2 regions of the Paenibacillus sp. FSL K6-3182 genome follow, and region 1 is predicted to be linked to the other one. Evidence: riboswitches for the same ligand, from Rfam matches in the RefSeq annotation. Region 1 holds a riboswitch; the other holds the start of a gene.

Region 1 (28,790 bases):
ACTGGTGGCCAAAAATGTTCGGCTTCCGTTTGCATGAAGGTCTTGGCAAATGGGCATTCTGGTTCTGGAACATCGGCTTCTATGTTTGTTTCATGCCGCAATACGCACTTGGCTTAATGGGTATGACGCGTCGTTTCAACGAATATGACTTCGATATGGGCTGGCAGCCTTTGAACGTCGTCTCTACTGTTGGAGCATTCTTGATGGGTATCGCGTTTATTTTCCAAGTATGGCAAATCGCTCACAGCATCAAGTTTTTCAAGAAAGAAAAGGATGGCGATGCATGGGATGGCCGTACGCTAGAATGGTCGATTCCATCACCTGCGCCGCTCTATAACTTTGCTCGCTTGCCACAGGTTACTAGCCAAGACGAGTGGTGGGAAGAAAAGCAGCGCATTGCGAATGGTCAGCCTGCTAAACCACTTGCGCCGCTTGAACCGATTCATATGCCGAAAAATTCAGGTATTCCATTCATTATGTCGATCTGCTGGTTTATTGCAGGCTTCGGCTTCGTATGGGATTGGCTATGGATGGCCATACCAGGTCTAGTCGGCGTAGCCGTATGTATGCTTGTTCGTTCGTTCTCTTACGATACCGATTATTACATTCCGGTGGATGAGATTGAACGTACGGAAGCAGCGTTAAGGGGGACAAAATAATGGCACATGCAGTTTCCACTCCAGCAGGAGCGCATGGCGGACACGGCGCTGGACACGGCGGCGGTCACCATGACGATCATCACGATCAAGAATCGATGAAAATGTTCGGCTTCTGGCTGTTTCTTATAACCGACGTTATTTTGTTCGGTACGTTATTTGCAACCTATGTCGTCCTCCGTCTCAACACTGACGGCGGACCGACAGGTGCCGAATTGCTTGAGATGAACGGTATTATCATTTCTACCTTCATTCTACTGACAAGCAGCTTTACAAGCGGTATAGCCGTTCTTGAAATGAACAAAGGCAACAAGCGCGGCCTTATACTTTGGCTCGCCATTACAGCAGTGCTCGGCGCTTCATTTATCTATCTTGAAGTAAATGAGTTCATGCATTTGGTGCACGAAGGCGCTAATATCGGAACGAGTGCCTACTGGTCAGCCTTCTTCGTTCTCGTCGGCACACACGGACTTCACGTATCGCTCGGCTTAGTCTGGATGATTGCACTGATTCTTCAGATTAGACGCCGCGGCATTACACCCGTTACGAAGCGCAAAATAGGCATCATCAGCTTGTACTGGCATTTTCTGGACGTCGTATGGATTTTCGTATTCTCAATCGTTTATTTGATGGGGGTGATGTAGGATGGAAAACCATAACACACATTCGCAGGACGCACACGGGTCCCACGGCGGATCGATGAAGTCTTATGTGATCGGCTTCCTATTCTCCATCATTCTGACAATCATTCCGCTTGTCGTAGTAATGAATGACCTGCTCAGCAAAAAAGCTGCAACCCTGCTCATCCTTGTGACGGCAGTTCTGCAATTTGCTGTTCAGCTTATCTTCTTTATGCACATAAGGGATGAGGAGAAACCTCGATTCAACCTGATGGCGCTTATATTCGGCCTCGTTATTTTGCTGACGATCGTCGCAGGTTCTGTATGGATTATGACTTACAATGCCGTTGCCGTCGCTTCATAATCGGCAATATGAATAAATATAAAGCTGTGCCAAAGTCTCTCTGACTTTGGCACAGCTTTTTTTCGTTTGTTATTTAATGCTTATAGTCAAACTCTCCCTATCTAGGGCTGCTTCATCCGTGCCATAATCATCTTATATGAATACCGAAACGAAAGATGAGGTGGGACGCCATGTCCATTACACTACGCCCCTTGCAGCTGCCAGAGGACTACGAGCAGCTTGCACAATTGCTTAATCAAGTGTGGTCAGAACCGACGACTGCTGAGAACCTGCATGATGCAGATAAGAAGCTTTATGAGATTGGACATACATGGATGGATGAGAACGGACTGCTTGCCGGATACGATCGTGAGCGGCAGGTTGCAGTAAACGAGCAAGGCGATATTGTTGGCTACGCCTGGACCTGGCGGGCGCCTTGGACAGAGCCTGGCTACTTATGCAATACGCTTGTCGTATCAGAGCCTTATCGCAAGCAGGGAATCGGCCAATTGCTTTTAGCTCACATTGGAAAATGGGCTTTGAAAATCGGCGCTTCTACGCTCATTACTGAAGTATGGGACGATAATGAGGATGCGATTCAGTTTGCAAAGCGACATGCTTTTGTAATTGAACGCCATGCCTTCCAGTCCGTCCTTACACTTGGCGAACATGATGGAGCGCAACAACCACAATTTCCAAGCATGCCAGACCTTGGGGCGCTGCGCTTCCTAACGCTTGCCGATGAACCCGGTGAAGAAAGCGAACAGAAGCTGTATGAGATCTATAAAGAAACGCTGGTGGACATTCCCGGTTATCTTGGTGAAGTCCCTGATTTCGTCGAATGGCGCAAATGGTATTTGAAAGTAGACGGCTATGCGCCTGAGCAAGTGATTATCGCGGCTGACGGCGACCGCTTCGTAGGGGTTACTAATGTCCTGCTTAATCCACAAACAAACGGGATGTATCATGAATATACCGGCGTAAGCAGAGCTTATCGCGGCAGAAAGATTGCTTTTGCTTTAAAGCTCAAAGCGATTGAGCTTGCTCAGCAGCATCAAGCCGCATATATCCGTACAGATAATGACTCAACAAATGCACCTATTCTCAGCATTAATCGCAAGTTAGGTTATATACCTCTTCGCGGCTCTTATCGTGTCCTAGCTCCTCTTCAAGAGGTATTGAGTAAGTTGCCCATTGAAGTACAGCAATGAACGACATCTCCTCATATCCCCTCTCTTAAAAAAAGCAGCTTAAAGCGAGAACATCCCGCTTCAAGCTGCTTTTCCAATTCCGCTACTAACGCCCCTGTTCCACAACCTCTACATCCTTCGGTACAATTAATGTCAGCTCCTGGCTGACCGTGTCTGAGATGAGGCCGCCGTCCCGGTGATCGACGGAACCAATCATGACATACATCGTTGAGCCAACAACATCGGTTTTCAGCATTTTATTGTCCAATCGCTCATACTTCTCGGATGACCAATAACGAATTTGGCCAAACAGCTTAAGCTCACGTGTTTCCGTATGCTCAAGCGTCACGCCATCCAAGGTGTGCACAACAATCTTCTTAATATCAGCAGGCACCCCTATTTTCTTCGTTTCCACGAATGCTGAACGCTGCGACATTTGCAGCCCTCGCTGCAGCTCATCGAACAAGCCCGTTGACATGAGCAGTGCAAGCCCGAGACTGGCTGTTCCAACCATTCCTACAAAAAAGACACTCATCCAGTCATAACGAACGATAGTACGCGCACTGCTAGAAAACTTCAAGTAAAGCAGCAGCTCCGCTCCAAGCATAATGAAAACGACGGGTGCGACCCACACGAGCACCTCGTAAGCCTCCATGTCCTGCCATAGAGAGACAGCTAATGCTGTCCCCACGAGAATCAGTGTCACGCCCATGGATAATGAGCCGACGCGCCAAGTGCGAACGCCTGATGGTTGATTGACAGACGGTTCAGCCATATTTACCGTGTTGGTGTTCAATGCGAATCCTCCTCGTACTTTCTTGGCACCGGCTTATGAAGCTCTGGCGGTTTACCTTTGCTCATTACCGGAGATGCCTTGCTTCCGAAAGCTAGACGCATGCCTACAATAATCATAATAAATGCGACAACAGCCGTTGGTATCATATATTTAATTTGCATGTATTGGGAATAAAGCTCCCTTGAGAAATGAGAAGTAACCTCTACAGCTACACGATCGAGCAAGTAATAAACGCCGAATCCCAGCAGCCCAAAACCAAACCAGCGCTGATAAGGGACAAGCTGCGTCAATACCGGTTCATCGGTAAGCTCCTGACGCTCATAACGAGACGTCTGCTGCAGCGCATCGAAGAAAGCAAAGCACCAGAACAGCGGAAGCAGGAAAAAAAACAGCGACAAGCGCAAATTGTCCATAATATAGACGGCGAGAAGAAAACCGCCCATTAGCTGCAGTCCGCGTTTTTGCAAACCTAGATACAGATGTCCTGCACCTGGAAAAATAGCTAACGCGATAGCCAGCACTTTGCTTTTACGCCCAGAGGCGATGTACGATTCCATATCCTCAAATATTGCACGGTCCGCCACATGCTCCCCGCGCTGCTTGGCATGCAGCTGGCTGATTGCGTCAAACATGCTGTATATCCAAATAACGGGAAGCGCCAAAAGAAACACGAGCAGCTCTGCCCTGTGCGTTATCGTGCCTAAGAAGACGATAATCGCAAACCAGCCAATGAAGGAAATGAGAAAGGTAATGCCCCGCTGCATAAGCCCCATATTCATATGCCCTAGACCCGGAATCAGAGAGAACATGATGGTACGCGATTTCTCGCGCTGGCGCTCCTGCTCCAAAGGAACAAAGCCTGGCGAGAAATGATCAGCAGGATGCGCGAATGGATGCTGGTTAGCAGCGCCTGACGGCAATCCCTTGCCTAGCAACAGGAAGATGACCATATCAATCATATTAATGATTCCCGCCATCGCCGCTATAAAAAACAAAAAGATATAAACTGTATCCTCCATATACCCGCCCATTAATCCAAATAGAATACACAATCCTATCGAACCAAAGAAAGCTCCCCCGTACAAAACCGCACGTACTGGGCGACCTGCATAGGCATGTCCTACGCCAGGTAAAAAAGAAAGAAAGAACGCCGCTAACGGGCTTTTATTCATCATTGATTCATTCCCTTCTATCATCGTTTTTCATTTATCTAAATCGAGATGCTTTTAAGCCATCGAGCCACGACCCCGTTTGATCAACCATTCTGTCTGACCAAGATTCGGAATGTCCACCTGTCGCCGCTGGCGGATTCGGCCTTATATCCTGCTGTTTATTCTCATTCATATCAAGCTGAGCCAGCTTCTGTGAGAAGGAGGCAAAAGTCCCGCTGGCAAGCAGCAGCAGCGTAATCGAAGCTGCAATGGTGTAGTGTGTTACCGGATGCTGAAGCCATGTCCGCAGGCGGCGAGGCTTCTCTTGTATAGTACTCGTCACAACATGTGGCCCGACTTCTCTATGATCATGTTCCTGCTCCATCATCAATTGCTCCACGACACGCTTCTCTATTTGCTCCATGTTAGGCAGCGGGGTCGTTAAATGAGAATCTGCCCGCTGCATCTCGCCCTCAGCTGTTTCAATCGCAATGACGAACAGCTGCAAACAGAAGTCGCAAGCAGCCAAATGCTGCTCAACCGGTATACGCTCAGAATCAACCAGTCTGTCGTTTACGTAACGGGACATTTGATCAGAAGAGATATGCTCAATCATCATTCGAAGTCCTCCTTCCGAAAATGGCGCTTCATCCAGCCTCTTGCACGGTACAGCCTGGACTCTACGCTTTTGCGTTCTAGTCCAGTTTCGGCTGCGATTTGTTCATATGACTTGTCTTCCATATAATAAGCGGTTATGACTTCACGATAGTTTTCCGGCATTTCATCAACTCGCTCTCGTATCTGCTGCCTATCCGCCTGTTCGATGGCTAATGTTTCTGCAGCAGGAGCAGACACAAGTTCTTCATGTACTTTTTCAGACATCGCTTCGCTATCCATTAGCTCCTCTGGCTTTCGTGCACGGCTGCGTTTGAAATCGATCGCTCGATTGACGGCAATACGGGTAATCCATGTTTTGAGCCCATCCAATCGACAATCCGGAAGGGAGCGATAAATTTGCAGCAGCACTTCCTGTGTAATATCCTCCGCATCATGCGGTGAACGAAGCACTGCGAAGACTGTTCTATATATATAAGGACCATATGCCTGTACAAAAGGACCAAAATGCTCGGGCCCGCCCTTCTGTACCTCTCTGATCCAATCCTCGTCTTGAATGTCGCTCCCCTCCTTCCCAATCTAATAGACGCCAGCTTGTCCCGCATACCCTGCACTTGCTGCCAAAAAATTTTTCTAATGCTTTATCAGCCTCTATCAACGCGGAAAACCTCATCATTCGATAGGACTAGCCTACGAACGATGAGGTTCTCATCCAAAATTCACAATAAACTCAATCTGCTGCTAATAACGCCAGCTGTTATACGTTCAAAGCTTGCTTAAGCTCATCTGGGGAGCGATCCCACCACTCAAGATTATGCTCCACAAGCAGCTTGCGAAGCGCCGATTTATCGACATCGCCAAGCTCGGACAAGTTATAGCGGCGTTTGAGTGATTGATCCAGCTTGTTCACGTGATCCGGGAGAAGCTTCCACCCGCGACGCGCCTCGGAATCAATCAGCATCTCGCATGCCGTAGCGCCCGCGTAATAGGAACCTTCTTCATTGCGGTCAACCGCTACCCATACGATCCAGCATTGACGACCGTTCGGAGTATCCTCTTTGTTAGGCGTAAACTTAATGCCACGCTCTACTTTACTCTTTGCATGCATAGCGCCAACATCAATATAAGCAACGCCATCATCAATAATAACACAGGATACCGCGCTCAAATCGATCGTTCCTGCTCCAAAACCTTTATGTTGTTTGCTGCTCACTACGTTGAGCGACAGTGATTTCTTTTCTTTCTTTACCGGCTCAGCCGACTGCCCTTGTTCTTCCGTCATGCGTATTCACACCTTCCCCGATACAATAATTCCATTTTAGCTAATAATCATCGAAAAGCAAACATATACATGCTGTAGATGCTTGTCAACGGGAGGGAAACGTTCAATGACTCCACGCTATTTCAAACGAATTTTACTCGTAATACTCGCAGTCGCGCTGCTCGGTATATCGATGCAGCATGACTTCGGGACTGCTTGGCAATCCCAATATACTTATGCTTTCGCCCCCGCCGCTAACGCCAAGCAAGCACTAGCGCCTGCCCAAAAGTCGGTCAAGCCGCCTGCCGTGCAGGAGCCGAATACGGTCATCACACCTAAACCGCAAGAGCTGAGCAAACGTGTCGTTGAGTACCATATCAACGTGCATTTAACGAATGATGCAAAGCAGCTGAACGGTGAGCAAACCGTAACTTGGACTAACCCTGGCAAAAAAACAGTGTCCGAGCTCTATTTCCATCTGTACCCGAACGCGTTTCAATCGGGCAAAACCACGTTTATGAAAGAATCCGGCGGCAAGCTGCGCCAGGACAAAGCAACAACCAATAGCCAAGGCTATATGAACCTGCTTACGTTAGAAACGCTGAACGGTGAGAGCCTTCTGCCACGTCTTCAATATGTACAACCTGACGATGGCAATGCCAATGATTTTACTTTGGCCAAAATCCGCTTGCCGGAGCCTATCGCTCCCGGCACCTCCGTAACGCTGCGAATGAGCTACGAGGTGAAGCTCCCAGAGGTATTCGCAAGAATGGGCTATTCCGGCAACTTCGTGATGGCTGGGCAGTGGTTTCCAAAGCTCGCTGTATATGAGACAGCCGGCATGCGCGGACGTACAGCTGAGGGCTGGAATGTCCATCAGTATCATGGCAATTCTGAGTTCTACAGCGACTTCGGCATATACAGCGTTCGGATTAATGTGCCTGAGAACTACACCGTCGCTGCAACGGGCTTCCAAACAAAGCCTATCGAGATCAAGGAAGCAACAAAGATTTACCAGTTTTATGCTGATGATATTCATGATTTTGCTTGGTCGGCCTCACCAGACTTCGTTTATGAAGAGACTGCTTATTCAGATACCGGCATTCCCGGTGTGCGCATTAAGCTGTATCTTGATCCTGCGCATGCTGACCTTAAGGATCGCTACATGCATGCAGCCAAGTCCGCACTCTCAAGCTACGCCAAGTGGTATGGTGAATATCCTTACAGTACGCTGTCGATCGTCGTTCCGCCCAAAGGAGCGAACGGAGCTGGCGGCATGGAGTATCCAACACTCATAACCGCTTTCGCTGCAGAAAATGATAACCCAGGCTACGATCTTGAACGTACGGTCGTTCATGAGATTGGCCATCAATATTGGTACGGAATGGTCGCCTCTAATGAATTCGAGGAGGCATGGCTGGACGAGGGGTTTACGTCCTATGCCGAGGATAAAGTAATGGAGACGGCATACGGCTTGGAGCCGAATTTGCGCATGGAAGCGAGCTATATGACCAACCCTGCTCCGCTCAAGCAGCAATCTTGGTCATACGCCAGCCACTCGCAATATGCCGAGAATGTATATCTGAGGGCAAAGCTGGTGCTCATTGGTATCGAGAATCAGGTCGGCTCCAGAACGATGCAAAAAATATTGCGAACCTATTTCCAAAAGTATAAGTTCAAGCATCCATCGACAGCAGACTTCCAGCGTGTTGTCGAACAGGTAACAAAAACGAAATGGAATGATTATTTCAGCCAATATGTCTACGGCAACAAAATGGCCGACTTTTCGATCGAATCGATTCATGTACGCCCAGTCACCCAAGATGGTGCTGAGATGTATGAATCTGTTGTACTCATTAAGAAAAACGGCGGCAGCAATGGCGAGATAAAAGTGTTGATGAAGTTTACTGACGGCACCAAAATAACAAAGCTTTGGGATACTCAGGAATCCCATATGCAATATAAACAGCTGCATTCCGCTCCGCTTGAATGGGCAGTCGTTGACCCAAACAACAGCAATGTGCTTGATAATAAGCTCATTAACAACTACATGCAGGCTCAGCTGCCAGAGGATAAACGCACGAGATGGAGCCTCGGCGTTGTCCAACTAATTGAAGGACTGCTCGGGTCGCTGAGCTGGTAAGTAATTGCGTTCAAGGAGCGATAAACGATGAAAATACATTTGAAGCAAGGCTGGCGGTTAGCGGTAAAACATTTTTACATTGTTGTTTTATTATTTCTTTATCAGCTGATCTGGGGGTTCTTCCTTTACCGCTTCATTGATTCGGTCGTAGCTCCGCTGCTGCGGCGATATCCAAGCTCCGCTCCTTCAGAAGCAGCCGTTCAGCTATTCATGACCGAAGCACAATTCCAGCTGTTCAAGACCGATCTCATTAATCCTTACGTCTGGACGCTGGGCGGTCTCCTTGTTGCCCGAATGCTGATCACTCCCTTATTCAATGCCGGTCTATTCTATTCGTTAAATCAGTCCAGATCGAATGGAGGGACACGATTTCTAGAAGGCATTCGCAAAGCTTGGAAGCCTGTAGTTCTGCTTTACTGGATCGAGGTTATTTTATCTGTGGCTCCTGCTTGGTATGTGCTGCCGCGCTCACTGGATGCTCTGCTAGAGAGCGGCTCTATTCCAGAGCTACTGCAAACGGTGCTCCCTGGAGCCCTTCTATGGCTCCTATGGGGCACAGTACTGCATCTACTGTTTCTAGCCATGCAATTCAGCGCTGCATCAGGAGGAAGCATATTCCGTTCCTTATGGCACGCTCTCCAAAATTTCCTCACCTATGCAGCTGTGTCGCTCATCATGTGGGGGATTGGAGCGGCTGCTGGGCTTGTGGTGACAAGTCTCTCCATGCTTTGGGCCGGGCTAATTGCACTTATCCTGCATCAAGGCTATTATCTCATTCAAACACTGATGAAGGTTTGGACGATTGCCGCGCAATATGACTTTTTGGAAACGAAAAGAATGTAGCAAACCAAAAAAGCCTTCAGCGTCCTCTAGATGCTGAAGCAAAAATAAACCTTCATTCCACGCTTTGCTGTGGTGTGGAGGTTTTTTTTACAACTAACCGCAACTAAATGATGGCAGTTCTGTATAAATAACTGAAAGAAAATCAAAAATGGGGGATATTCACAAATGATGCGTAAAAAACTAGTTATTATATCCATGGTATTGCTCTTATCGGGCGGTTCATTGGTTGCAGCAGACAAACTATTTCAGAAGGTAACGCTCCTTTATAATAATAAGCAATCCACTGACGATGCTGTCGTTGTGGATGATAAGGTTTATATTAGTATTCGTTCTTTAAGCGACAGCCTCCAAGCCTTCGTCCAATGGAAGAGCAGTGATAAGAAGCTCATTATTCAAAAGCCCAATGTGCATATGTTTCTAATGAACGAGAAGCGAGCTATGTTCGGACAGGTTGATAAAGGCAGTGTTCAGAAATTTTTAGTGCAAGCGCAAATCGATAATTTGAATATGGCGATTTCAGAGTTCAAAGTGACCATCGTTGATCCTAATGATAAGGAAACGACAATCGACAGCCGCAGCCAGGATGATGATGATTTTAAAGAGTTCGTCGAAAAAGACACCTTTTGGTTCAGCTCCAAGCTCGTTTCCTACGATTTTAAAAATGCTGGAAAATACAAGGTACAGTTTTGGATGCAGCAAAAAAACAACGATCCACAGCTCATTTCTGAAAAAATCGTTACTGCAAAATAAAACTTTTTTTCGATTGCCCAAAGGGGGCTGTTCTCATGAACAGCCTCCTTTGTCTATTTCTGCCGCTCTATCTGGAGCAGCAGCTAGGCTGTCTGAATCTACGCTTATTCACGAGTGATATAGATGAGATTTTTCTAATTTATTAGGAGCAAAATAGTGAAATACCGCCGTTTACGGCACTTTAAGCTAGTCCTTGCGATATAGCGCCTAAAGGACAAATCGGTATATTTTACACAACATCCACATAATTAATGAAATTGACTCCATGTATTTAGTTAGAAAGCACTACTATGGCGTGTTTATATTACAGAAAGAACGGTTTAACGAAGAAAATTGTCAAAAGGTTACATGAGAATTATTAGAAATTGCCACTAAAGGCAGGAGATCATTGAAAATAATCGAATATTTCTCAAAGCAATAAAAAAACTGCCTAATTCCCTATTGGGATACGGGGGAACCACTTTGGGTGAATTGATTCCGACGTTTGAGTTTTTTTCAAACGCCCGAGGAATCATAGGGAGCCTTCAACCGAACCCCACAGCTAACCTCGTCGGCATTGGAAGGAGTTTCACAATTGAAGAAGATTACCGCATTAATCCTGGGTCTCGTTCTCGTGCTCGCTTTTCAAGCGGGAAGCGCTTTCGCTGACTCAAAATTGAACGGAATTGTTAATGATCTTATTGGCACTCCGTACAAAAGCGGCGGAACGTCGTCGAAAGGTTTTGATTGCTCCGGCTTCACGAGCTATGTGTTCGAGAAAATGGGCATTGAGCTTTCACGTACTTCTGGTTCGCAAGCAAAAGAAGGTACAAAGGTCGCTAAGGCTGACCTCATTGCGGGAGATCTTGTGTTCTTCGACACAGTTGGCGGCAATAATAGCGCCGTATCCCATGTTGGCATTTACATTGGAGATGGAAAGTTTGTACATTCATCCTCGAGCAGAGGCGTTGTAACTGACAAACTTAACTCCGAGTACTATGAGGGACGATATGTAACTGCTCGTCGTATCATGGATGCTGATTCATACCAAGCCAACGTTGACGTAAAATAGAGCAACCTAATCCCTCTTCTTGAGGATTGAACGGGTAGACTCATCTAGCAAAGCCGCAGTTTTTTGTCCTCTGACGACAAATGACTTGCGGCTTTGCTGTTTCATTCCAGCTGGAATGCGGCCGTTCACTGTTGCGCTTATGGAAGGAGCTATCACTGATGTATTTGTTTATTCACCGCAAGGATTTGCGTATTGCAGATTTGCGCGCTTTTGATTATTTGAAGAAAAAAGAGAAACAAGGCATTCATTTGCTAATCATAGATCCCGTTATTACAGGAGATGGCCGTTTAACTAGTCATAGCGGTCGAAATTTCATGGCGCAAGCCGCCTCGCTTCTGCACAGCTATTCTAATGCAGGAAAGGAACTGCATGTGCTTTATGGTAATCCTGCTGCGATCACCGAAGCACTGCTGCATGAGCATCCTATTGATGAGGTTATTGTTCATACAGACTATACGCCTTACTCACGGCAGCGAGATGAGCAGCTTGGGCTAATCACACGCAGCCTTGGCCGCCGCTGGATGTCTATTGCCGATTCACCTCTTGCTGATCTAGATGCTTTCCCGGCATTTGCTCGAAAAATGGAGCCATACAAGGTTTTCACACCCTTTTATCGCAAGTGGAGCAGCTTTATGCTGGAGTGCTATAGCCCAATGAGTGAAACGACGATTCATGAGCTTGCTACCTTAAGCGAAATTAATGCCAAGGTTGCGTTGTCCTTCGCTTTGCCCGAATCCGTTTCATGCGCCCTAGGCGGCACAAACGTGCAAGGATCGTCCAAAGGATTATCCAAGCTGGAACGGTTCGTACGAGAACGCCTTGCCTCTTATTCGGAGAGCAGGGACGCTTATGCCGACGATCATACAAGCCAGCTTGCACGTTTCCTTAATACGGGCGCCATCTCCGCCCGCCAAGCCTACGAAATGACCCAAGGGCTTCCGGGGTCTGAATCATGGGTAAGGCAGCTGGCATGGCGTGATTTTTATTTATATCAAGCGATGTATCATGATGATTTTTTTCGTTACGAGCAGCTCGCTGATATGTCCAAGCTCTCAGATGCTCATCTAGAAGCATGGGCTGCAGCTGCCACCGGCATTCCAATCATTGATGCGGCCATGACGCAGCTCAATCGTACAGGTGAGCTGCCCAACCGCTTGCGAATGGTAACAGCTATGTTTTTAACTAAAAATCTGCTATGTCCCTTCACGCTTGGCGAACAATATTTCCGCCTTCACTTAAGCGATTATGACAACACGCTTAATCGCGGCGGTTGGCTGTGGTGCTCTTCACTCGGGTATGACGCAGCGCCTTACTTCCGCATCATGAATCCCGCAACTCAGTCACAGACGCATGATCCTAGCGGCAGCTATATTAGGCGCTGGCTGCCTCATTTGAATCATTTGACAGACAAAGAGATTCATCAGCCGCAAAGCGGTGCCATCGTCGACTTGAAAGCATCACGCGCGCGCGCCATAGAGGTATACAAAACCATTCTTAAATAGCTGAAAACATTTAGAATAACACGTTTAATAATAAATAAACCTCCACACCCGCTTTGAAACAGCGAATGTGGAGGTTTTTTATAATTTGTAGTTCATTTAAGCCTTGGATCGTACGCTGTGAACTTGTTTTCTTCCGAGCAGGAGCATCGCCGCTAGCAGAAGCAGCATCAGTATAACTAAGCTGCTTATATACCATAACGTAGATTGCACGTTGTACTGATCCATTATCCAGCCAGTCAAACGCGGAAAAATCGCTCCTCCAAGCCCGCCGAATGCTACAAGCAAACTCGTTGTCCTCTCCGTCATACCTGGAATGAGCTCATTGGCATAAACAAGAGCGATACCGAATATACCCGAGAAGAACAATCCGCTAAGTGCGACAAAGGCAAGCATCCAGCTAAGCTGACCCATAACAGCCATTAAAACAAAAACGACCGAGGCGCCTGCTGTAGCAATAAGCAAATAACGCGAATAACCCATTCGATCAGCCAGCAGCCCCGCAAATAGACGCCCAAGCACCATTGTTCCCCAGAACAAGCTGAGCACCGCTGCCGCACTGGATTCTCCTACGCCTGAACGAACGATGAGAATAGAAGGCAGATAGTTGGAGAAGCTCATTTCCATTCCTACATAAAGCATAAAAAATAAAGCCGATAACAAGAGAAATGGAAGTGCTTTGCGCGGATAGCCAAAAAAGACAGATCCGCGAGTGGATTGCAATCCTTCCAACTCATTCGAAAGGCCTTCCTTCACTTCCGGTGTTCGAGCAACTATACCAAGCTCATCATCCAGCTCTCCAAAGGACATCGTCAGCCAGAGAACAAAGGTGATGCCTGACATCGCTGCCAGAATCGGAAAGGAAACCTGCCATATGCTATGCTGAATCAGATAAGCCGCTGCAATTGGAATCAACAATGCGCCAACGCCAAAAAAGGTTTCCAATCGGCTCATTGCCGATGCCTTGCCGTTTTTTGCCATATCAATAATCATTGCGCCGACGACCGCTTCCGTCATCCCAAAGCCAAGACCCGCAAGCGGAGCAATCGCGAGCATCCAGCCCCATGGCAGCAGCAAACTGTATGCCGCCTCACTGAGCGTCAGTACGCCCATCGCAATCAGTACTGCGCCTCTTTTTCCAACTCTCGAAGTAATAGATGGCGCTAACAGAACACCCACCAGGAACCCGAGGAATTGATTCATAATCCATTGCCCGCCATCTTTATAGGTTAAACCATAATGAGCAATGAGCTGTTCCAAGATAGATCCGCCCACAACATGGGCAACGCCGATGACTAAATATGACAAGCAGCCTAGCCAGATCAACTTCTTCATTTTGATGCTTCTCCTTATTTACGCGCGATCAACGCACGCCTATCTGTTATAATAAACCTATTTCATTCGACATTCGCTCTATTCAGCTACTTTTTTTCAAGCGGAGGTAAAAAAAAATGACAAGCCATCAAAGCTCTATTCATTATAATCGAGATGAAGGCGATATGACCATATGCCCGCTCGAAACCGTCCATGCACAGCAACTATGCGGCTGGCGCTACGAGGCTCCATTTGATGTTTATAACTGGCCGGATTGGGAGCAAATGAAAAAAGACGAAATCGAATTTGGCGATTCCGTCCTTCGTGCTGCCCAATATATGGCTGTCCTAGACGCTCAGTCTGCGCTCATTGGGTTCGCGCAGTTTTTTCCTTTAACAGGCGTAACGCGGCTCGGTCTCGGATTGCGGCCTGATCTTTGCGGTAAAGGCCTCGGCCTTGCCTTCACACGTCTCATTGTCGCAGAGGCAATAAGGCGCACCCCTCAAAACGAAATTGATTTGGAGGTGCTTACTTGGAATATTCGTGCGATGCGCGTTTATGAACAAGCCGGTTTCCATATAACAGACACCTATGCACGGTCTACTCCCACTGGCTTTGCCGAATGCCATTGTATGGTTTATGAGCCAGCAGCCGCACGTTAACGACGCTGGGCTCCGCGCTCAGAATCCCTCAAATCCATAAGTAAAATAAGACCAGGCGCTGCTAGAACAGATACGGTTCTAATCCATGCGTGAGAATCGAGATCAGTATAGGCGCGCGAAACGATTGCACGTCGATGCTCATTGAGCTGGACGAGATTAGGAACAAAATAGGGACGCCAACACCAGTTGGCACCGCGGTATTGCTCCTCTCGCCTCCAAGCCTTGTCCGCATCGCGATAATAGTTGGATGAGAGCTGAATACCGCTCTCATTGCACAAATAAACCCGAATGCAATGGTCGTAAAGCTCGGGAAGCAGCCCCTCTATCCAATCATCCTCATGATCCAGGTAACGCGTCTCCTGAACAAGCGCAACCCACTGCTCTGCCAGCTTCTCCGATTGCCGCTGCCAATAGCGTTCAGTTCCAACGAAATGCAGCAGATGCTGATCAAGCTCCGCTTCAATTAGAGATGCAAAACAAGCAGGCTCACGAAACTCCGGCTCTGCCCTTGCAAACATATAGCCTTGGACGTAACGGGCGCCTGCCTGAATTGCGCGAGCTAAGTCCTCCCTTGTCTCCACTCCCTCGACGAGGAGCGAAGCTCCAATTTGCTCTGCTAAATCAGAGAAGGATCGCAGCACGCCGAAATAACCGTCATGAGTCGCGCTTTTCTTAATCATATGAATATCGATTTTGAGCAGGTTAGGCTGAATGTGAGCAATCCGATCCGTATTGCTAAAACCACTGCCTACATCATCGATTGCAATGAAACAACCCCTTGCCCGGTATATGTCGACAACAGAACGAAGCCTATCCATGGAACCTTGGAAGCTTTCCTCCGTTATCTCGATGACAATTCGTTTCGGGTCTATTCCGTACTTATCAAGCAGCGACAACGTGTAGAGCTCGCCAATCTCCTCATACCGATAAATCCAAGACGGCTTCAAATTAATGAATAACATCGGCTGCTGTTCTTCCATTGAAGCCAGCTTCGAGAATGCTTGCTCCCGCAGTACCCGGTCCACAATAATGTGGTCCTCTTCTGGAATTTGCTCATTGCAGAAGAAAGGTCCAAGACTCCTCACGGAATCACCCTTTACAGCTCGAGCAAGCACCTCGTAACCCATAATGCGTCTTGTATCCATCGCTATAATGGGCTGATAAAATGCAGCTAATGTTTCACCATCCAATTCAAGCGCTTTCGGCAACAGCAACGATGATGAGCACTCATTCATGTCGTTCTCCTCTATGTTAGATCAATGTCAAATTATATGTCATGTTGTATTGAATAACATTGTAATAGAGTCGACATAAAATGTAAAGATCCGACAGGAGCACTACTTATATGAAGTTTTATGTCGAATGCTTATATCAATCTAATGATTTGGGTCACCTTATCGTCTTGTGAAACCTCTATGATGTGATGTTTGCTATTATACGTAATGACACCGCTGCCTACCTCAATGACCGGATTCTCTCCTAGCCCAAAGAAAACATCATCCGCCAAAGCCTCCATCACTTCATGCCGATCGCTTACAGGCAGCTGAGCCCATTCATCAGGCTCCATTTCAAAAAAAGTATAGCTATTCTCAATTTCAGCCACAGCTGCTGTAAAATCCTTCAATATATCTGAATATTCTCTTGCATGTCTTACGCCCATTTGCGTATACCACCTTTGCTATCGTCATTTTTTGTACATATCTCTCTACTATTCTACCGCATTTTATCATTTTTTAACGCATTCGCCTTAAATCATTCCATATACTCTAACTTCAGAATACCCATTTGTCGATAATATAAGAAGTAGAGAAATGTCGAAAATGTATTGGACGGGGTGTATGATGAAAAATTCAACAATTATTGGTTTGGTGCTAGGATTAGTCGCTGTACTTGGAGGCATGGTTTTAAAGGGAGCACACCTGTCCTCTCTTGCAAATCCAGCTGCTTTTATGATTATTATTTTGGGAACTATAGCCTCCGTCATGATCGCCTTCCCGATGTCCGAGCTATCCAAAGTCGGTAAACTATTCAAAATGGTGTTCACTGAGCAAAAGCTGCCTATGCGTGATGAGCTGATTCAGCGCTTCATGGAATGGGCTTCCATTACACGTCGCGAGGGTTTGCTCGCTCTTGAAGCAAAAGTTGACGAGATTGAAGATACATTTCTTCGTAACGGCATGCGTATGATTATTGACGGAAATGACCAAGATTTTGTACGCGATGTTTTACTTGAGGATATTGCCGCAACAGAAGACCGCCACAAAGCGGGGGCACTTATTTTTACGCAAGCAGGTACATATGCCCCTACACTTGGGGTACTCGGAGCAGTTGTCGGCCTCGTTGCCGCACTTGCTGATATGAGCGATATGGGAAAACTAGCACATGCCATCGCAGGAGCTTTTATCGCAACACTTCTTGGTATCTTTACAGGTTATGTATTATGGCATCCTATTGCTAATAAACTGAAGCGCATGTCTAAGAAAGAAATTCAAATCCGTCTTATGATGGTGGAAGGCCTTCTTTCTATTCAATCCGGCGTATCAACGATCGCTATTAATCAGAAGCTATCTGTTTTCCTTACACCTACAGAAAGATTGAAGATGAGGGAAAAGGAGGAAGGCGCCGTTGAGCAGAAAGCATAGACATGAAGAACACGAGGAGCATGTGGATGAATCATGGCTCATTCCTTACGCCGATTTGCTCACCCTGCTGCTAGCACTCTTTATCGTGTTGTACTCCATGAACTCCGTCGACGTAAAGAAGTTTGAAGAAATGTCGAAAGCATTTAGTTTAGCACTCAGCACTGGCAGCGGTATTCTAACCGAAACGTCCGCTGTGAAAAGCGGCGAGGATGACGGGAAGAAGCAAAAAGAAGAAGGCGGCAAGCTTCCCGACAAGGATGTCAACAAAAATCAATCTGCTGAAGAGAAAGCTCGCGAGGAACTTATTAAGCAGGAGCAGAAGGATCTCGAGGATCTAAAGAAAAAAGTAGATGCCTATATTCAGAAGAACGGCCTGACATCTGATCTTGAGACGAAGCTAAATCTCTCACAGCTGATGATTACGATTAGCGACAACGCATTATTTGCACCGGCACAAGCAACCGTTAAGCCTGAATCGAAGGAGCTTGCCGTTGCGATCAGCAAAATGCTGCAGCAGTATCCTGATTACGAGGTCATCGTTTCCGGTCATACCGATACAACGCCGATCTCGACTTACCAATTTAAATCAAACTGGGATTTGAGCTCTATGAGGGCGATTCGTTTCTTGGACGTCTTGCTCGAAAATAAACAACTGAAACCTGAGCGCTTTAGCGCTATCGGTTACGGAGAGTATCGCCCTGTTGCCGACAACGAGACGGTTGCAGGCAAATCCAAAAACCGTCGTGTAGAGGTTTCGATCATTCATACGTACGCCGATGTCACAAATGCCCAGCAATTAAATGTGAAAAAACCATAATAAAAAAACCTGAATCAACTCGCCCTAAGCGTGTGATTCAGGTTTTTTTGTCGTTATACGAATGAATGTTTCCTGCTTAGACCGGCTCATAGCTTAATGTTTCGAACAAAGTCGCCTTCTCGGCTTCGCTCAAATCACGCCATTTGCCAACATGAAGACCGCCGAGCTGGATGTTCATAATACGCTGCCGCTGCAGTCTCCGAACATGATAACCGAATGCTTCGCACATTCTACGAATTTGACGATTGCGGCCTTCCGTTAAAATAATGCGGAATACGCGGTCCGTCACTCTTGTTACAACACATGGCAGTGTCATGCTGCCTAGAATATGAACTCCGCTTGCCATTCCTTTTAAGAACGCTTCTGTCATCGGTTTATCTACTGTGACCAAATATTCTTTCTCATGCTTGCCTTCTGAGCGTAGAATCGGATTGACGACATCACCGTCATTCGTGAGAAGAATTAATCCCTCCGAATCCTTGTCCAGCCTCCCGATCGGGAAGATACGCTCCTCATGACCAACAAAATCAACAATATTGCCTTTAATATGAAGCTCGGTTGTACAGGTAATGCCTACCGGCTTATTAAGCGCAATATAAACATGATTTTTTTGCTCGCCAATTTTGCGGCCATCAACACGTACATCGTCACCTATTTCAGCTTGGCTGCCGAGCTGTGCCTTTTCTCCATTGATCGTAACACGTCCGCTGTCTACGAGCTTATCCGCCTCACGTCTGGAGCAATAACCTGTTTCACTAATAAACTTATTGATTCTCAAAGCTGCTTCACCCCGTTGTATGTAATGCCAAGTCGGCAATTTTGTCCGATGAATAATATTGAATCATCGATGACTTGCTTGCTGCCTTCATTTGTCCAGCTTGTCCCGCCGCTCTTCTCATTGCCAAAGCTACATCCTCGCCCTTAATCGGCCGATACTTGCGCAGCGGACCAACCATCGCAAATTGCAGCCCTTTCGAAACGACAGCTCCAAACGCTTCACCAGGTCGAGCCTGCGGTCTTTCGCCTAGCAGAAGCGAAGGTTGGAACACTTGAACTAGCGGAATGCTCAGCTTAGCAATCGCATCCTGCAGTTCCCCTTTCACTCTGCTGTAAAATATTTTCGAGCTGGAGGAAGCCCCCATAGCCGTCACGATAGAAAATAAAGAAGCATTCGTTCGTTCTGCAAACCTGGCAAGCGTGAGCGGATATTCGTAATCTACTTTGCGGAAGGCTTCTTGCGTCTTCGCCACCCTGATCGTCGTGCCAAGCGTACAAAATACGACGTCTGCATGTACCTGCTCCAGCGTTTGATCCAAATCCTCAAAGGAGATAACGATCATATTCAGTTTGGAGAGCTCATTTGCGCTGCCCAAAGTTTTCGTCTCTAGCGGCCGCCTTACAATAACGGTTACCATCGTCACCAGCGGATCACGAAGCAGCTGACGCAGCAAAGCTGCTCCGATCAAACCAGTGGCTCCTACGAGTAAGGCGCTGTAGCCTGAAGCATCATGAAGCACGTTCTCTTTTTGCCATGAACCATCTACAGAAGATTCCTGCTTCAACGAGAATCCCTCCTCTTACATTTCCGTTAGAAGCCCGATCTGTGCTTATGCTTCCAGTATACCGCTCTCCCGTGTTTCTTTCAAAGCTGGCAGCAGCAAATGTATCGTTGTTCCGACATTAACCTGGCTTTTAATATCCATCGTTCCGCGGTGGCTGTTAATAATACGCTGACTAACCATAATGCCGAGCCCTGTGCCCGTTTCCTTCGCTGTAAAAAAGGGATCTCCAATTTTCGGTATCATATCGTCCGGGATGCCCATTCCTTCATCCGTTATCGTGATCGAAATGTATTCCCGTTTATGGTTAATATGAATATGGATTCGTCCACCATTTGGCATCGCTTCAATCGCATTTTTCAGCAAATTAATAAAAACTTGCTTCAATTGATTTTCTTCACATGAAATTAAGCAAGAATCATCGGTTAGAGTAACACAAAACTCGATATTATGAAGAAGTGCCTCACTGTTCATTAACGCAATAACATCTTGCAGTACATCCCGTATGTCCTTGGTAACAAACCTCGTCGCTTGCGGCTTCGCTAGAATGAGAAACTCGCCAACAATGAGATTGATCCGGTCAAGCTCCGATAACATAAGCGTTACGTGGGAAAGCGCCAGCTTCTTACTCTCCTGCTGGAGCTGCAGGAAACCGCGCAGCGTCGTCAGCGGGTTGCGAATTTCATGGGCTACGCCTGCTGCTAGCTGCCCTACTGTCGTCAGCTTCTCCGACCTTCGCAGCAGCTCTTCCATTTTGTTACGGCTCCTCATGTCTCTTGAAATGCTGGCAAAGGCACGAATCGTTCCGTCCGAATCACGAATTGGCGATATGGTTACACTTACAGGTATCAGCTCTCCAAGCTTCGTCATTCGTATCGTTTCCTGAGCTGGCAGTACTTTGCCCGACAAGATCTGGTTTAACATATCCCTCATCTCTGCATGATGAGAGTCGGGAAGAATAGGATTAATGAGACCAATTGCTTCTTCTTCCTCATAACCAAAGAGCAGCTCGAAAGCACGGTTTACTTGAATAACCTTACCATCCAAATCAATAAGATGAATCGCATCGCTCGTGTGGTTAATAAATGACTCCAAATGCTCCTTCATCCGGCGGTTTTCCTCAAACGCTCTGCGCAGCTTGTTCATATATATACTTAGATTTTGCGACATCGCATTGACCTTAAGAGCCAGCAAGCCGAATTCATCCTTGCGTTTAATTCGAATCGGCTGTTGAAACCTTGCAGATGAAACCTCGTTAACCTTCCATAATATATCTTTTAAAGGTCTAATCATTACTCCTACCAGCCAATAGCTAATAAAGAGGACGAGCACCATCGATATGCCCGTATAAATAAATGAATCATTTCGCTTCTGCGCGATAAGATCATTAATTCCCTTACTGTCATAAACGACACTTATAATGTAGTTGCCCATCTGCTTCGTATAATAATAACTTCTAAAATAGCATTTTCCGTTGATCTCCATCTTTCGAAGCTCAAAACCTGTTTTCTTCACATCGGTTATAATAGATTGATCGCTATTCGAATCCAAATACGTGTAAGTACCGTAACGAACAGCCAACGTATCTTGCTCAAATACTGTAATTTCATTTATATTTGGATTTAATGTTTTTACGATATCAAAGATATGCCCAGGGCCTGAGCGATCCTTCTCCGGAAAGATATAGCCTGAACCTGACTTCTTCTCGTAAGAGGAAAATGTGTTCGCCACATGCATGGAAGTATCGTGCATCGCTCGTTTTGCTTGCTCACGCATGCTTTGAATCATCGAATACTCGCTAAGCATGTGCTGGAATATAAAAAACGTCAAAACGATAAGCGTGATCAAGACTGAAAATTTCATCTTTATTGACAATGAATGACACATCCTTTTACACAAAAACGTTTTTATTAACAACTTATACACAATATCCACAATTACTGTGCACAGCTCTGAATAAATTGTGAGTATTTATGTGTATATCATGATAGTTATCCACAATGTTATCCACGACATGTTAACAACGGAATATTTGTTCGTTGTATAATGAATAAATAGTAAAGGAGTTATTGTATATGACAAGAGAGCAAGAAGATCAGAAATGGATGCTGGAAGCTATTGAAGAAGCCAAAAAAGCCGAGCAAATTGGAGAGGTTCCTATCGGGGCTGTTATCGTCAGAAACAATGAAATCATCGGAAGAGGCTACAATTTGCGTGAGACGAGGTTTGATCCAACCGCTCATGCCGAAATGGTAGCTATTCGTGACGCCTGCGATCGCATCGGCGCATGGAGATTATTAGATTGTACATTGTATGTCACGTTGGAGCCTTGTCCAATGTGCGCCGGCGCCATTGTTCAATCTCGGGTTAAACGTGTCGTTTATGGAACAACCGACCCGAAGGCTGGATGTGCTGGGACACTCATGAATTTACTGCAAGAGCCCCGTTTCAACCATGAAACGGAGCTCACTAGTGGTATTTTACAGCCTGAATGCTCAAACCTGTTGACTCAATTTTTCCGACGGCTTCGAGAGAGATAATATTCTCTACATATCGTCGCGGCGTATCGTAATATGTGTTAGCTCGTTTCTTTGTATATGCTGTAACGCAACAATTAGTTGATCGGCCTCTTCGCTAATCGCTAGAACATCCGGATCTGTCAGACTGCCGCGCGCTTCGGCTATTTCATGAAGCTTTAGCCGCAACGACTGCAATTGTTTAAGCAAGTGTTTTTTGTCCATAGCTCGCTTCGGGGCACGCTCCTTATCTAGCACTCGTGTGGTAATGCTTCTATTATACTCGTAGAGCAATAAGGAGTTTGTAAAAACTTGTCGACGAACGTAGACAATTTTCGGGCATTATTCGACAAAATGAAGTTATTTTATCCAATTTCTAGTTCTTTTTAACTAGTAAAATCGATCAATATATGGAAAAAGTTACTTGCGTTAAATATAGAATAGTAAAATATACATATATATGAATAATTGAAAAATGTTAATAAAATCACAAATATGCTAATAACGCTCATCAAGTGCTTTAATGTTAAAAAATCCGATAAATGGTTTCAGCGATTTACGGGTAATGGTGTCGAATGCCAGAAAAAACGGCTGTTAAAGAAGCTGTTTTAAGCGGCAGCATGCGCCTCGGATTTGGTCCAAATCCTCCACATCTTTGTAGCTATTATGAGGATAAATCCATTTGTATTATAAGAAAGTATGAAGTAAAATTATTTAAAACATTAGTCGTAATACAGGGAAATGAACATAAATTAGGATGTCGGGATGTGCCTTTGTGAATAATAAAGCAGTAATTTTGGGTTGTAATTATTATATAGGTTTAAGCACCATTCGTTGCCTAGGCATTAACGGTGTACATACGGTTGCCGTAGATTATTCGACTAAAGATACCTATGGCGCCGATTCAAAATATACGTCTGAGAGACTAATCTCTCCTCATTATAAAGAAGACACGGCAGCGTTCATTCGTTTCTTGAAGGAATATGCCCGCAAGCAAAGCGCTCCTCCTGTCCTTATTCCATGCCACGATTCTTATCTTGAGGTTATCGATGAGCATTTGGAAGAGCTTAGAGAACACTATCTCATACCACAAGACATTCCGGGCATATACTCGGATATGATGAATAAAGAAGTGCTGCAGCGCCTTTCTCTAGAAAATGGCGTAGCTGTTCCCGAAACGGTCCGTGTAGACGAAGATCGTTTTTTTGAGAAGATCGACGAAATCATTAAATATCCTTGTATCGTCAAACCAACAGATTCTCCATCCTTCGTTGCCAAGTTTAGACGCAAGCTCTTTAAGGTACATAGCCGCGCTGAGCTCGAACAAGCGCTGGCCAAAGCGAAGGAAGCGAGCTTGGAAGTCATCGTACAGCGTATCATCCCAGGTTTCGACGATCATATGTATACGTTCGACGCGTATTTAAACCAAGATTCAAAGGTCACTCACTGGGTCACTTGTCAAAAATTCCGCCAATATCCGATTAACTTCGGCGCATCCGTGTATACAGGACAGAGATACGTACAAGAGCTGTTCGATATCGGAGCTCCTTTTCTAGAGAAGATGAAATGGAAAGGCTTCGCGGAGATTGAATTCAAAAAAGACGCCGAAACTGGCCGTTTTTATTTAATCGAAGTCAATTGCCGGATTACCAACCTGAACAACCTGCTGTACCGAGTTGGGGTAAATATTCCATGGATTACTTACCAAGAGTTAACTGGCGGCAACCTTGTGCCTCCCAAAGCCGTCAAAGAGAATACGAACCGTGTTTTCTGGTACGGATATGAGGACATGCTTGCTGTTCGCGATTACATCAAGACGGGTCAATTGACTTGGAAGCAAGTATTCGTATCCTTGTTTAAACCGAAAGCTTATGCGATCTGGGATTGGAAGGACCCGAAACCAGCCTTTTCCTATGCGGCTATCATCGGTGGCAAGCTTACGAAAAAGCTTCTAAGAAGATAGCCTGCGAAAATAGTAATAGGTAATAGAATGGAGCTGATCGTATGTTATTGACCTCCTTACTGAAAGATCTGGATTACACGCTCGTGAAAGGCGATTTGCATATTGAAGTAAGCTCCATTGCCTTTGATTCGAGGGAAGCTTCAGCCAATGGCGTATTTGTCGCTATAACGGGCTTTTCGGTTGATGGACACCATTTCATCGAAAAAGCAATCGCACTTGGTGCGACCGTCGTTATTGTGGAGAAGGATGTTCATGTGCCAGCAGGAATAACGGTACTGCAAGTTAACGACACGCGTGAGGCGCTCGCCCTGGTATCTGCAAACTTCTATCATCGCCCGACTGAGCAAATGAATCTTCTCGGCATCACTGGAACAAACGGGAAGACATCGACCACATATTTTCTAAAATCTATATTCGAGCAAACGGGGACAGCCCTCGGAATTATCGGCACGATCGGCACAGTTATCGGCGACAAGCTGATTCAAAACAAAAATACGACGCCGGAATCGCTGTATTTGCAACGAATCTTCGCCGATATGATTGAATCACATATGAAGCATTGCGTCATGGAGGTTTCTTCGCATGCGCTCAATTTGAAACGCGTTGCTCATTCCAGCTTCAAAACTGGCATTTTCACAAATCTAACGCCGGATCATTTGGAGCTTCACCATACGATGGAGGAATATTTCGAAGCGAAGGCTTTGCTGTTCGACATGACGACGGACTTTAACATTATTAATGCAGATGATAAATTTGGCCGTATCCTCATTGACCGATTGCAGCATAAAGGCCCAAAGCTGGTTACTTATGGCATTGAGCAGGAAGCTGACATTTACGCGACGGATATTACTTATTATGCCGACTATACGACTTATAATGTAAATACGCCAAAGGGCAGCATCGCAATTAAAGTAAACCTGCCTGGGACGATCTACGTATATAATAGTCTAGCCGCTATTGCAACGGCTTATTGCAATCAATTTACGCTACAGCAAATCGCAGACGGCATTTTGGCTGTTGAGGGCATTAAAGGCCGGCTGGAAGTTGTCTATCAAGATGAGGATACGAAGATCATCGTCGATTTTGCTCATACCGAGGACAGCCTAGAGAAGGCATTAAAAACAATCCGGCCTTTTACCAAAGGCAAAATCATTCTCGTGTTCGGCGTTTACGCATCTGATGGGGAATCAGGCACAGAGAAACGTAGAGCGATGGCTAAGGTAGCCGCTACATTTGCTGATTTTTCCGTAATCACCTCTGATAATCCCAAGGAGCAGGATAATAACCTGATTATTAGGGAAATTATTGAAGGAGTCGAAGCTTATAACGGAGCTTATGAGGCCGTTATCGACAGGAGAGACGCTATTGCTTTTGCCATTGATATCAGCAGAAAAGACGATGTCATTCTCATTGCCGGCAAAGGTCATGAAACGTCGCAAATTATTGGGAAAACGGAAATCCCATTTAATGAATCGGAAATCGTCAGGGAAATCAAATTAAAAACGATGTGACTGCGCTTAAAACAATAAAGTTAATGAAAGGTATTCCACATGTGCGGTTTTGTAGGTTTTGCAGATAGTCGTCCCGACGTTGATCAAGTAGCCATTATTAAAGACATGATGGATATGATCGTTCATAGAGGTCCCGATAGTGGCGGTATCTATTCAGATGAGGAAGTAACTTTAGGGTTTAGACGCCTCAAAATTATAGATATGTCTGAAGAAGCCAGCCAACCGATTTACAACGAGGATAAAAGCTGTGTTCTTGTATTTAATGGAGAAATCTACAATTATCAAGAGCTGCGTGAAGAGTTGATTCAGTGCGGGCATACCTTTGTTAGCCATACGGACAGCGAGGTTATCATTCATGCTTATGAAGAGTATGGAACCTCGCTGCTTCAGAAGTTACGAGGCATGTTTGCTTTTGCGATATGGGATACGAATACGGAAACGATGTTTCTCGCCAGGGATTTCTTTGGCATAAAGCCGTTGTATTATACACAAAACACAACGGATAATTCCTTCTTATTCAGCTCTGAAATCAAAGCTTTCTTAAAGCAGCCTGCCTTCCGCAAAGAGCTGAACAAGGATGCGCTCAAGCCTTACCTGACCTTTCAATACTCCGTGCTTGATGAAACGTTTTTTAAAGGCGTGTACAAGCTGAAGCCTGGTCACTATATGCTTTACAAACAAGGCAAGCTGGAAGTGAAGCCTTATTGGGACGTTAACTTTGCAGAAGAACCGAACAGCCTGTCCCATTACGTCAACCAAATTAAAAGCACAGTAAAAGAAACAGTCGCCTATCACCAAATTAGCGATGTGCCGGTCGGGTCTTTTTTGTCCGGAGGCATTGATTCCAGTTATATTACCGCATTGCTAAAACCAAACAAAACATTTTCCGTCGGCTTTGAGGATTATGAAGGCAACTTTAATGAGACGAACCTCGCAGAGGATTTGTCAGAAATTTTAAACATCGAAAACTATAAACGACTGGTTTCAGCGGATGAGTGCTTCAAGATGCTGCCAACGATTCAGTACCATATGGATGAACCGCAGTCCAACCCTTCCTCCGTGCCCCTCTATTTCCTAGCAGAGCTTGCGAGCAAGCATGTGACCGTGGTGCTCTCTGGAGAAGGCGCAGACGAAATTTTCGGCGGTTATGATTGGTACGATACGACACCAGCGATGAAAAAATACAAGAAGCTTCCGTTTGCAATCAGGCGGCCGTTATCATTATTAAGCGGCAAGCTGTCCAAAAACAGAATCACCTCCTTTGTCGTAAAAGGCGGACAGCGGGTTGAGGAACGTTTTATCGGTCAAGCGCATGTGTTTGAAGAAGCTGATGCCTTAGCCGTATTGAAGGACGAATATAAGCAAGGACCATCCGTACAAAGCATTACGAAGACTGTATATGATCAAGTGCGGGGCAAAGATGATATAACCAAAATGCAATATCTCGATCTGAAGCTTTGGCTTCCGGGAGATATTCTTCTTAAGGCAGACAAAATGAGCCTCGCCCATTCTATTGAGCTGAGAGTTCCATTTTTAGACAAAATGGTTATGGACCTGGCTTCCAAGCTGCCGACTGATCTTCGTGTACATCCAAGCAATACGAAGTATGCACTGCGTACAGCTGCGAAGGAAGTACTTCCCGATGAATGGGCGAATCGACCAAAGGTTGGTTTTCCTGTACCTATTAGGCACTGGCTAAGACAGGAGAAATATTATAAGCTCGTTAAGGACATGTTTCTCTCGGACCGAGCGAAGCTGTTCTTTCATACCGATGAGCTGATGAAATATCTGGATTCGCATTATTCAGGCAAGCAGAACTACGCTAGATACATTTGGACAGTGTATGTGTTCCTTATATGGCATAAGACGTTCTTCGAGCAAGCGTAACAGGCATAGGGCAGCCACCGGCTGCCTGCTCGTTACACACTGTCGCATAACTATTACGGCTATAAAGTAAAGGAGCCACCAACATGAAAAGAATGATCAAGCTCCTGGTGTTATTGGGTATTATATTTTTTATTTATACATTGTTTACGAAAGAAGATGCAAAACCTGTATTCAATGAGAAAGTCGATTCTACACCAACGACTGCCCCTACTCCAGAAATAGAGCAAGGAACAATTACAATAATAAGCAAAGACGAAGCAACGCAGCAGCCAATTAAAGATGCTGTATTTACAATAACCGCTGCTAATAGCGGATCGGTTATCGGCACCATGACAACAGACGAAATGGGTAAAGCAACATCTATTCTGCTCGATTACGGTACCAGCTATAAGATAAAACAACAGAAGGTCGGCAGGCCTTATCAGCTGTCGGAGGAAGAGCATCAAATAGCGGTTAACGGCCCTGCACAAGAGCTGACAACCACCAACAAAACGTTTGAATATGTGAAGGATTATGAGCGGGCAGCTGATGGCTCCGTTAACATTAAGAAGGTTTATATCGATGTCGATACCATTATGCAGAAGCCTGAGCTGCCTAACGGCTGTGAAATTACTTCATTAACCGCGGTACTCAATTATTACGGATATGACGTTACCAAAACAGAAATGTCGGATAATTATTTGCCGAAGCAAGCTTTTATCACCAAAAACAATAAATTGTATGGGCCTGATCCCTATAAATCATACGCTGGCGAACCTAGGTCGTTAAAAGGCGGATTTTTCAGCTTTGCACCTCCTATCGTGGAGGCGGCTAACTTGTATTTTGATGTCGCAGGGCGCAGCAACAGTACTTCAGATATTAGCGGCAGCACGCGAGAGGAAATCATCGAGCAGCTTAATAAAGGGATTCCTGTCGTAACTTGGATTACGCTTGATCTCACGCCGCCAAAAATGAATTACGCTTGGTATTTCAGTGATACTGGTGAATATTATTCAGCTCCT
Region 2 (3,694 bases), 1.7 Mb from region 1:
AAGCTGCAAAACAGTGTACTTGGATATCCGCGTATCGGCGAAAATCGGGAATGGAAAAAAGCGCTTGAAGCTTTTTGGAAAGGTGATTTGGACGAAACGGTATTCCTTCAAACCCTTGAAAGTATTCGTCTTAACAACTTGAAGCTGCAAAAGGATAAAGGAATTTCTTTAATCCCTGTTAATGATTTTACGTTATATGATCAAATGCTGGATACTGCAGCGATGTTTGGCCTTGTGCCAGATCGTTTTTCCTATGATGGAGGTCCTGTTCCCGTACAGACCTACTACGCAATGGCGAGAGGGACACAGGAAGCACAAGCCTGCGAGATGACCAAATGGTTTAATACCAACTATCACTATATCGTGCCAGAACTTGCGGATGCAGCTCCGGTACTGACGGAAAACCGTCCGCTGATTGCGTACCGCGAAGCCAAAGAAAAGCTTGGTATTGAAGGTAAACCTGTCATTATCGGTCTATACACCTTCCTCAAGCTGTCGAAGGGCTACGATGCCAAGCAGCTTCCGCAGCTCATTGAGCAGTTTATACCGCTTTATGCTCAGCTGCTTAAGGAGCTTGAGCAAGAAGGCGTACAATGGGTGCAAATCGATGAGCCCATCCTTGTTACCTCTATTTCTGAGGAAGAGATGCAATGGGTTGAATCGATTTATGCAAGGCTGAACCAAGCAGCGCCAGCGCTTAACATAATGCTTCAAACGTATTTTGAGGCAGTTGAGCATTATGAAGCTGTAGTTGCTCTCCCGGTACAAGCGATCGGTTTGGATTTCGTTCATGGTTTGGAGCAAAACTTGAAGTCGCTTGAGCAATTTGGTTATCCGAAGGATAAGCTCGCTGGTATCGGACTTGTAGACGGACGCAACATTTGGCGCTCAGACTATAAGCAAAAGCTCGAATTGCTGCAAAGGATTTCGGCATACATTCCAGCTGAGCGCACGATCGTTCAATCGTCATGCAGCCTGCTGCATGTGCCGGTAACGGCAAAAAACGAAACCAATCTGCCAGTAGAGCTGCGTGAGGCGCTTGCATTCGCGGAAGAAAAGCTGGATGAAATTGTGTGGCTAAGTGAAACAGCGACAGTAAATGAGGCGGACATCTCAGAACTGCGCAAGCTTGAGCTTAAGCTTAACGGCGAGCGGATTCATCATTTATCCATTTCTCCTGCCCGCAATCGTCAAGCTGCTGATGCAGCAGCGGTTGCGGCGCATCCTTCAACGAGGCAGAAGCCATTTGCGGAGAGACAAAAGCTGCAGCAGAAAAAGTGGAATTTGCCTTTCCTTCCAACAACGACCATCGGCAGCTTCCCGCAAACGCTGGATGTACGTCAAGCAAGGCAAAAATGGAGAAAAAATGAGCTCAGCTCACAGGACTACGCTTCATTTATCAACGATAAAATTAAAAACTGGATTGAAATCCAAGAAGAGCTTAACATTGACGTCCTCGTTCACGGTGAATTTGAGCGTACGGACATGGTCGAATTTTTCGGAGAAAAGCTGGATGGGTTCGCATTTACAAAAGGCGGCTGGGTTCAATCGTATGGTTCCCGCTGCGTAAAGCCGCCGGTCATTTATGGCGATGTTGTATTTACTGAGCCAATGACAGTAACCGAAAGCGTGTATGCGCAGTCGCTGACAAGTCGTCCGGTAAAAGGGATGTTGACGGGTCCGATTACGATTTTGAACTGGTCATTTGTCCGCAACGATATCACACGGGAGCAGGTTGCATACCAAATTGCGCTTGCACTTTCAGAGGAAGTAAAGGCGCTTGAGACTGCAGGCATCGAAATGATTCAGGTTGATGAGCCAGCTTTGCGAGAAGGCTTGCCGCTTAAACGCAGTGATTGGGATGCTTATTTAAAATGGGGCGTGCATGCCTTCCGTCTATCGACTTCAGCTGTGCGTGACACAACACAAATTCATACACATATGTGTTATTGTGAGTTCCATGATATTATCGATTCCATTCTTGCGCTGGATGCGGATGTCATCTCCATTGAAACCTCGCGCAGCCATGGCGAGCTGATTCATAGCTTTGAGGAGAACACCTATGACCAAGGCATCGGCTTAGGCGTTTACGATATTCACAGCCCGCGTGTACCGTCCGTGGAAGAAATGGTCAGCATGATCGAGCGCGCCATTAAAGTGCTCGATCCTACGCTCTTCTGGATTAATCCGGACTGCGGCTTGAAAACACGCGGAATGGAAGAAACGGTTGCTTCACTGCGCAACATGATGCTGGCTACTTACCAAGTCAGAGAGCAGCGTGCTGCATTAGCGAAGGTTTAAATCCTAAATACAATAAGACAGTCCAGAACTAGGTTATCTGTTCTGGACTGTCTTTTTTTTCTTATGAACGAAATTAATCCAAAGAGATGTAGGAGACGGAACGTTGACGCAAAACAGACTCTTCATGGTCGTTGCTGTACGGGGCTGCATCGGCGGATTGTGCTAGGACATGCTTGACGGCGGAGACGAATAAGTCGAGAACGCGCCCATCCTGATCCGTTTTGTCATAATGATACTGGTTAAGAGGTGGTAGAGGAATGCTGCCGATAAAAGACTGAAGCAGGTCGCTCCATCGTTCTAAGTCAAGGGGCTCTTCTGTGTCGCTGGCAAATAGTTCACTCCAGCCGAAGCCTTGATTGCTTGTTAAACGAAGACATACGCGATGGCCTGCAGAATCGACGGCAAGAGCAGGAATGACGAATAGCTCGATTCGTGTGACAGATAAATAAGGGGTCTGTTCCGTAAAAAGATGCAGATTTCGTGCACAATTTGTCAACATATACATCTCTCCTTTATTCGCTTACGAGGTTAGCTGTCGGATTCGGGCTAGAGAGAAAGCCCTACCAGGGTTACAAATCCCTGGATTCACCCCTTGCGAATCGATTTCGGTCGATCGCGATGGTTCCCCCGCTTTTTCATTCGAAAAATTCAGCGTAAATAGTTTACTCTTAATTATACCCTTCATTAGCGCATCTGTAAATCAGAAGTGCTTAAAATAACGATACATAGGAGATAGCTTGTTTAAATAAAGTATGCTCTTCACGGTCATATTCACAGTTTGGAAAAGAGTAATGATTGGATTCTATATGCAATGCAGCGGCTGCAAACAAATGATATATACGCTCGTCCTTCATCATTGGATCTGTTTGAAAAACAAAAGGTGACGCAAGAGGAAGTGTGCCGATGAACCTTAGCAGCATACTGCTCCATCTGATCCAGTCGCGAGGCTTCTCGGATTTTTTAATAAACAGCTCACTCCAGCCATGACCACCAGCAGTGGAGAGTCTTAGGCAAACACGGTAACCATTCGATTCAAGCATGGAAGCCGGCAGCACAAACATTTGAATTCGTTTAATTTCAAACAAGGCAGCAGGATGATTATCCAAGCTTGGTAAGGGTACTTCAACTGGTGTAGACATCAATGAGATCTCTCCTCGATTTGAATAATTCACCGATAATACTCAGCCATATTGGCTTGCCGTCTATGGTAAACCCGAAATGCAATATTGTAAAACTGTGGTATATCGTGAAAAGGCAGCCATATGCCATATTAAAAGAAATCCATTCGTTATGGCAGCAAAAAGATATTTATTCTTCGAAATACTCGTTTATTCTCTTCCATTCTCAATTATAGAGAAATCTGATTATTCACGCATAAAATCGTTAGAAAGGG

Evidence for each region. A riboswitch is a leader RNA that binds a small molecule or an ion and turns the genes downstream of it on or off. The one in region 1 is predicted to bind cyclic di-AMP.
Region 2: another riboswitch for cyclic di-AMP. It lies ahead of MHH56_RS08155 (hypothetical protein); the one in region 1 lies ahead of MHH56_RS00755 (C40 family peptidase).

The regions. Positions count from the first base shown of each region.
Region 1 is NZ_CP150265.1:135,263-164,052, reverse strand. Features, by position in the region: gene MHH56_RS00815 (cbb3-type cytochrome c oxidase subunit I) at 1-659, shown strand, start outside; gene cyoC (cytochrome o ubiquinol oxidase subunit III) at 659-1,300, shown strand; gene cyoD (cytochrome o ubiquinol oxidase subunit IV) at 1,302-1,640, shown strand; gene MHH56_RS00800 (GNAT family N-acetyltransferase) at 1,811-2,830, shown strand; gene MHH56_RS00795 (hypothetical protein) at 2,916-3,605, opposite strand; gene MHH56_RS00790 (hypothetical protein) at 3,602-4,780, opposite strand; gene MHH56_RS00785 (hypothetical protein) at 4,812-5,375, opposite strand; gene MHH56_RS00780 (sigma-70 family RNA polymerase sigma factor) at 5,372-5,824, opposite strand; gene MHH56_RS00775 (YwhD family protein) at 6,129-6,653, opposite strand; gene MHH56_RS00770 (M1 family metallopeptidase) at 6,760-8,775, shown strand; gene MHH56_RS00765 (hypothetical protein) at 8,803-9,618, shown strand; gene MHH56_RS00760 (hypothetical protein) at 9,784-10,368, shown strand; cyclic di-AMP (ydaO/yuaA leader) riboswitch at 10,786-10,939, shown strand; gene MHH56_RS00755 (C40 family peptidase) at 10,943-11,419, shown strand; gene MHH56_RS00750 (deoxyribodipyrimidine photo-lyase) at 11,578-12,921, shown strand; gene MHH56_RS00745 (MFS transporter) at 13,018-14,253, opposite strand; gene MHH56_RS00740 (GNAT family protein) at 14,418-14,894, shown strand; gene MHH56_RS00735 (EAL domain-containing protein) at 14,891-16,129, opposite strand; gene MHH56_RS00730 (hypothetical protein) at 16,261-16,554, opposite strand; gene motA (flagellar motor stator protein MotA) at 16,736-17,536, shown strand; gene MHH56_RS00720 (flagellar motor protein MotB) at 17,520-18,353, shown strand; gene rluF (23S rRNA pseudouridine(2604) synthase RluF) at 18,430-19,131, opposite strand; gene MHH56_RS00710 (NAD(P)H-binding protein) at 19,139-19,915, opposite strand; gene MHH56_RS00705 (ATP-binding protein) at 19,961-21,775, opposite strand; gene tadA (tRNA adenosine(34) deaminase TadA) at 21,988-22,452, shown strand; gene MHH56_RS00695 (aspartyl-phosphate phosphatase Spo0E family protein) at 22,459-22,653, opposite strand; gene MHH56_RS00690 (hypothetical protein) at 23,004-23,207, shown strand; gene MHH56_RS00685 (carboxylate--amine ligase) at 23,204-24,391, shown strand; gene MHH56_RS00680 (UDP-N-acetylmuramoyl-L-alanyl-D-glutamate--2,6-diaminopimelate ligase) at 24,433-25,902, shown strand; gene asnB (asparagine synthase (glutamine-hydrolyzing)) at 25,942-27,789, shown strand; gene MHH56_RS00670 (C39 family peptidase) at 27,873-28,790, shown strand, end outside.
Region 2 is NZ_CP150265.1:1,873,034-1,876,727, forward strand. Features, by position in the region: gene metE (5-methyltetrahydropteroyltriglutamate--homocysteine S-methyltransferase) at 1-2,301, shown strand, start outside; gene MHH56_RS08155 (hypothetical protein) at 2,375-2,800, opposite strand; cyclic di-AMP (ydaO/yuaA leader) riboswitch at 2,804-2,965, opposite strand; gene MHH56_RS08160 (hypothetical protein) at 3,012-3,440, opposite strand.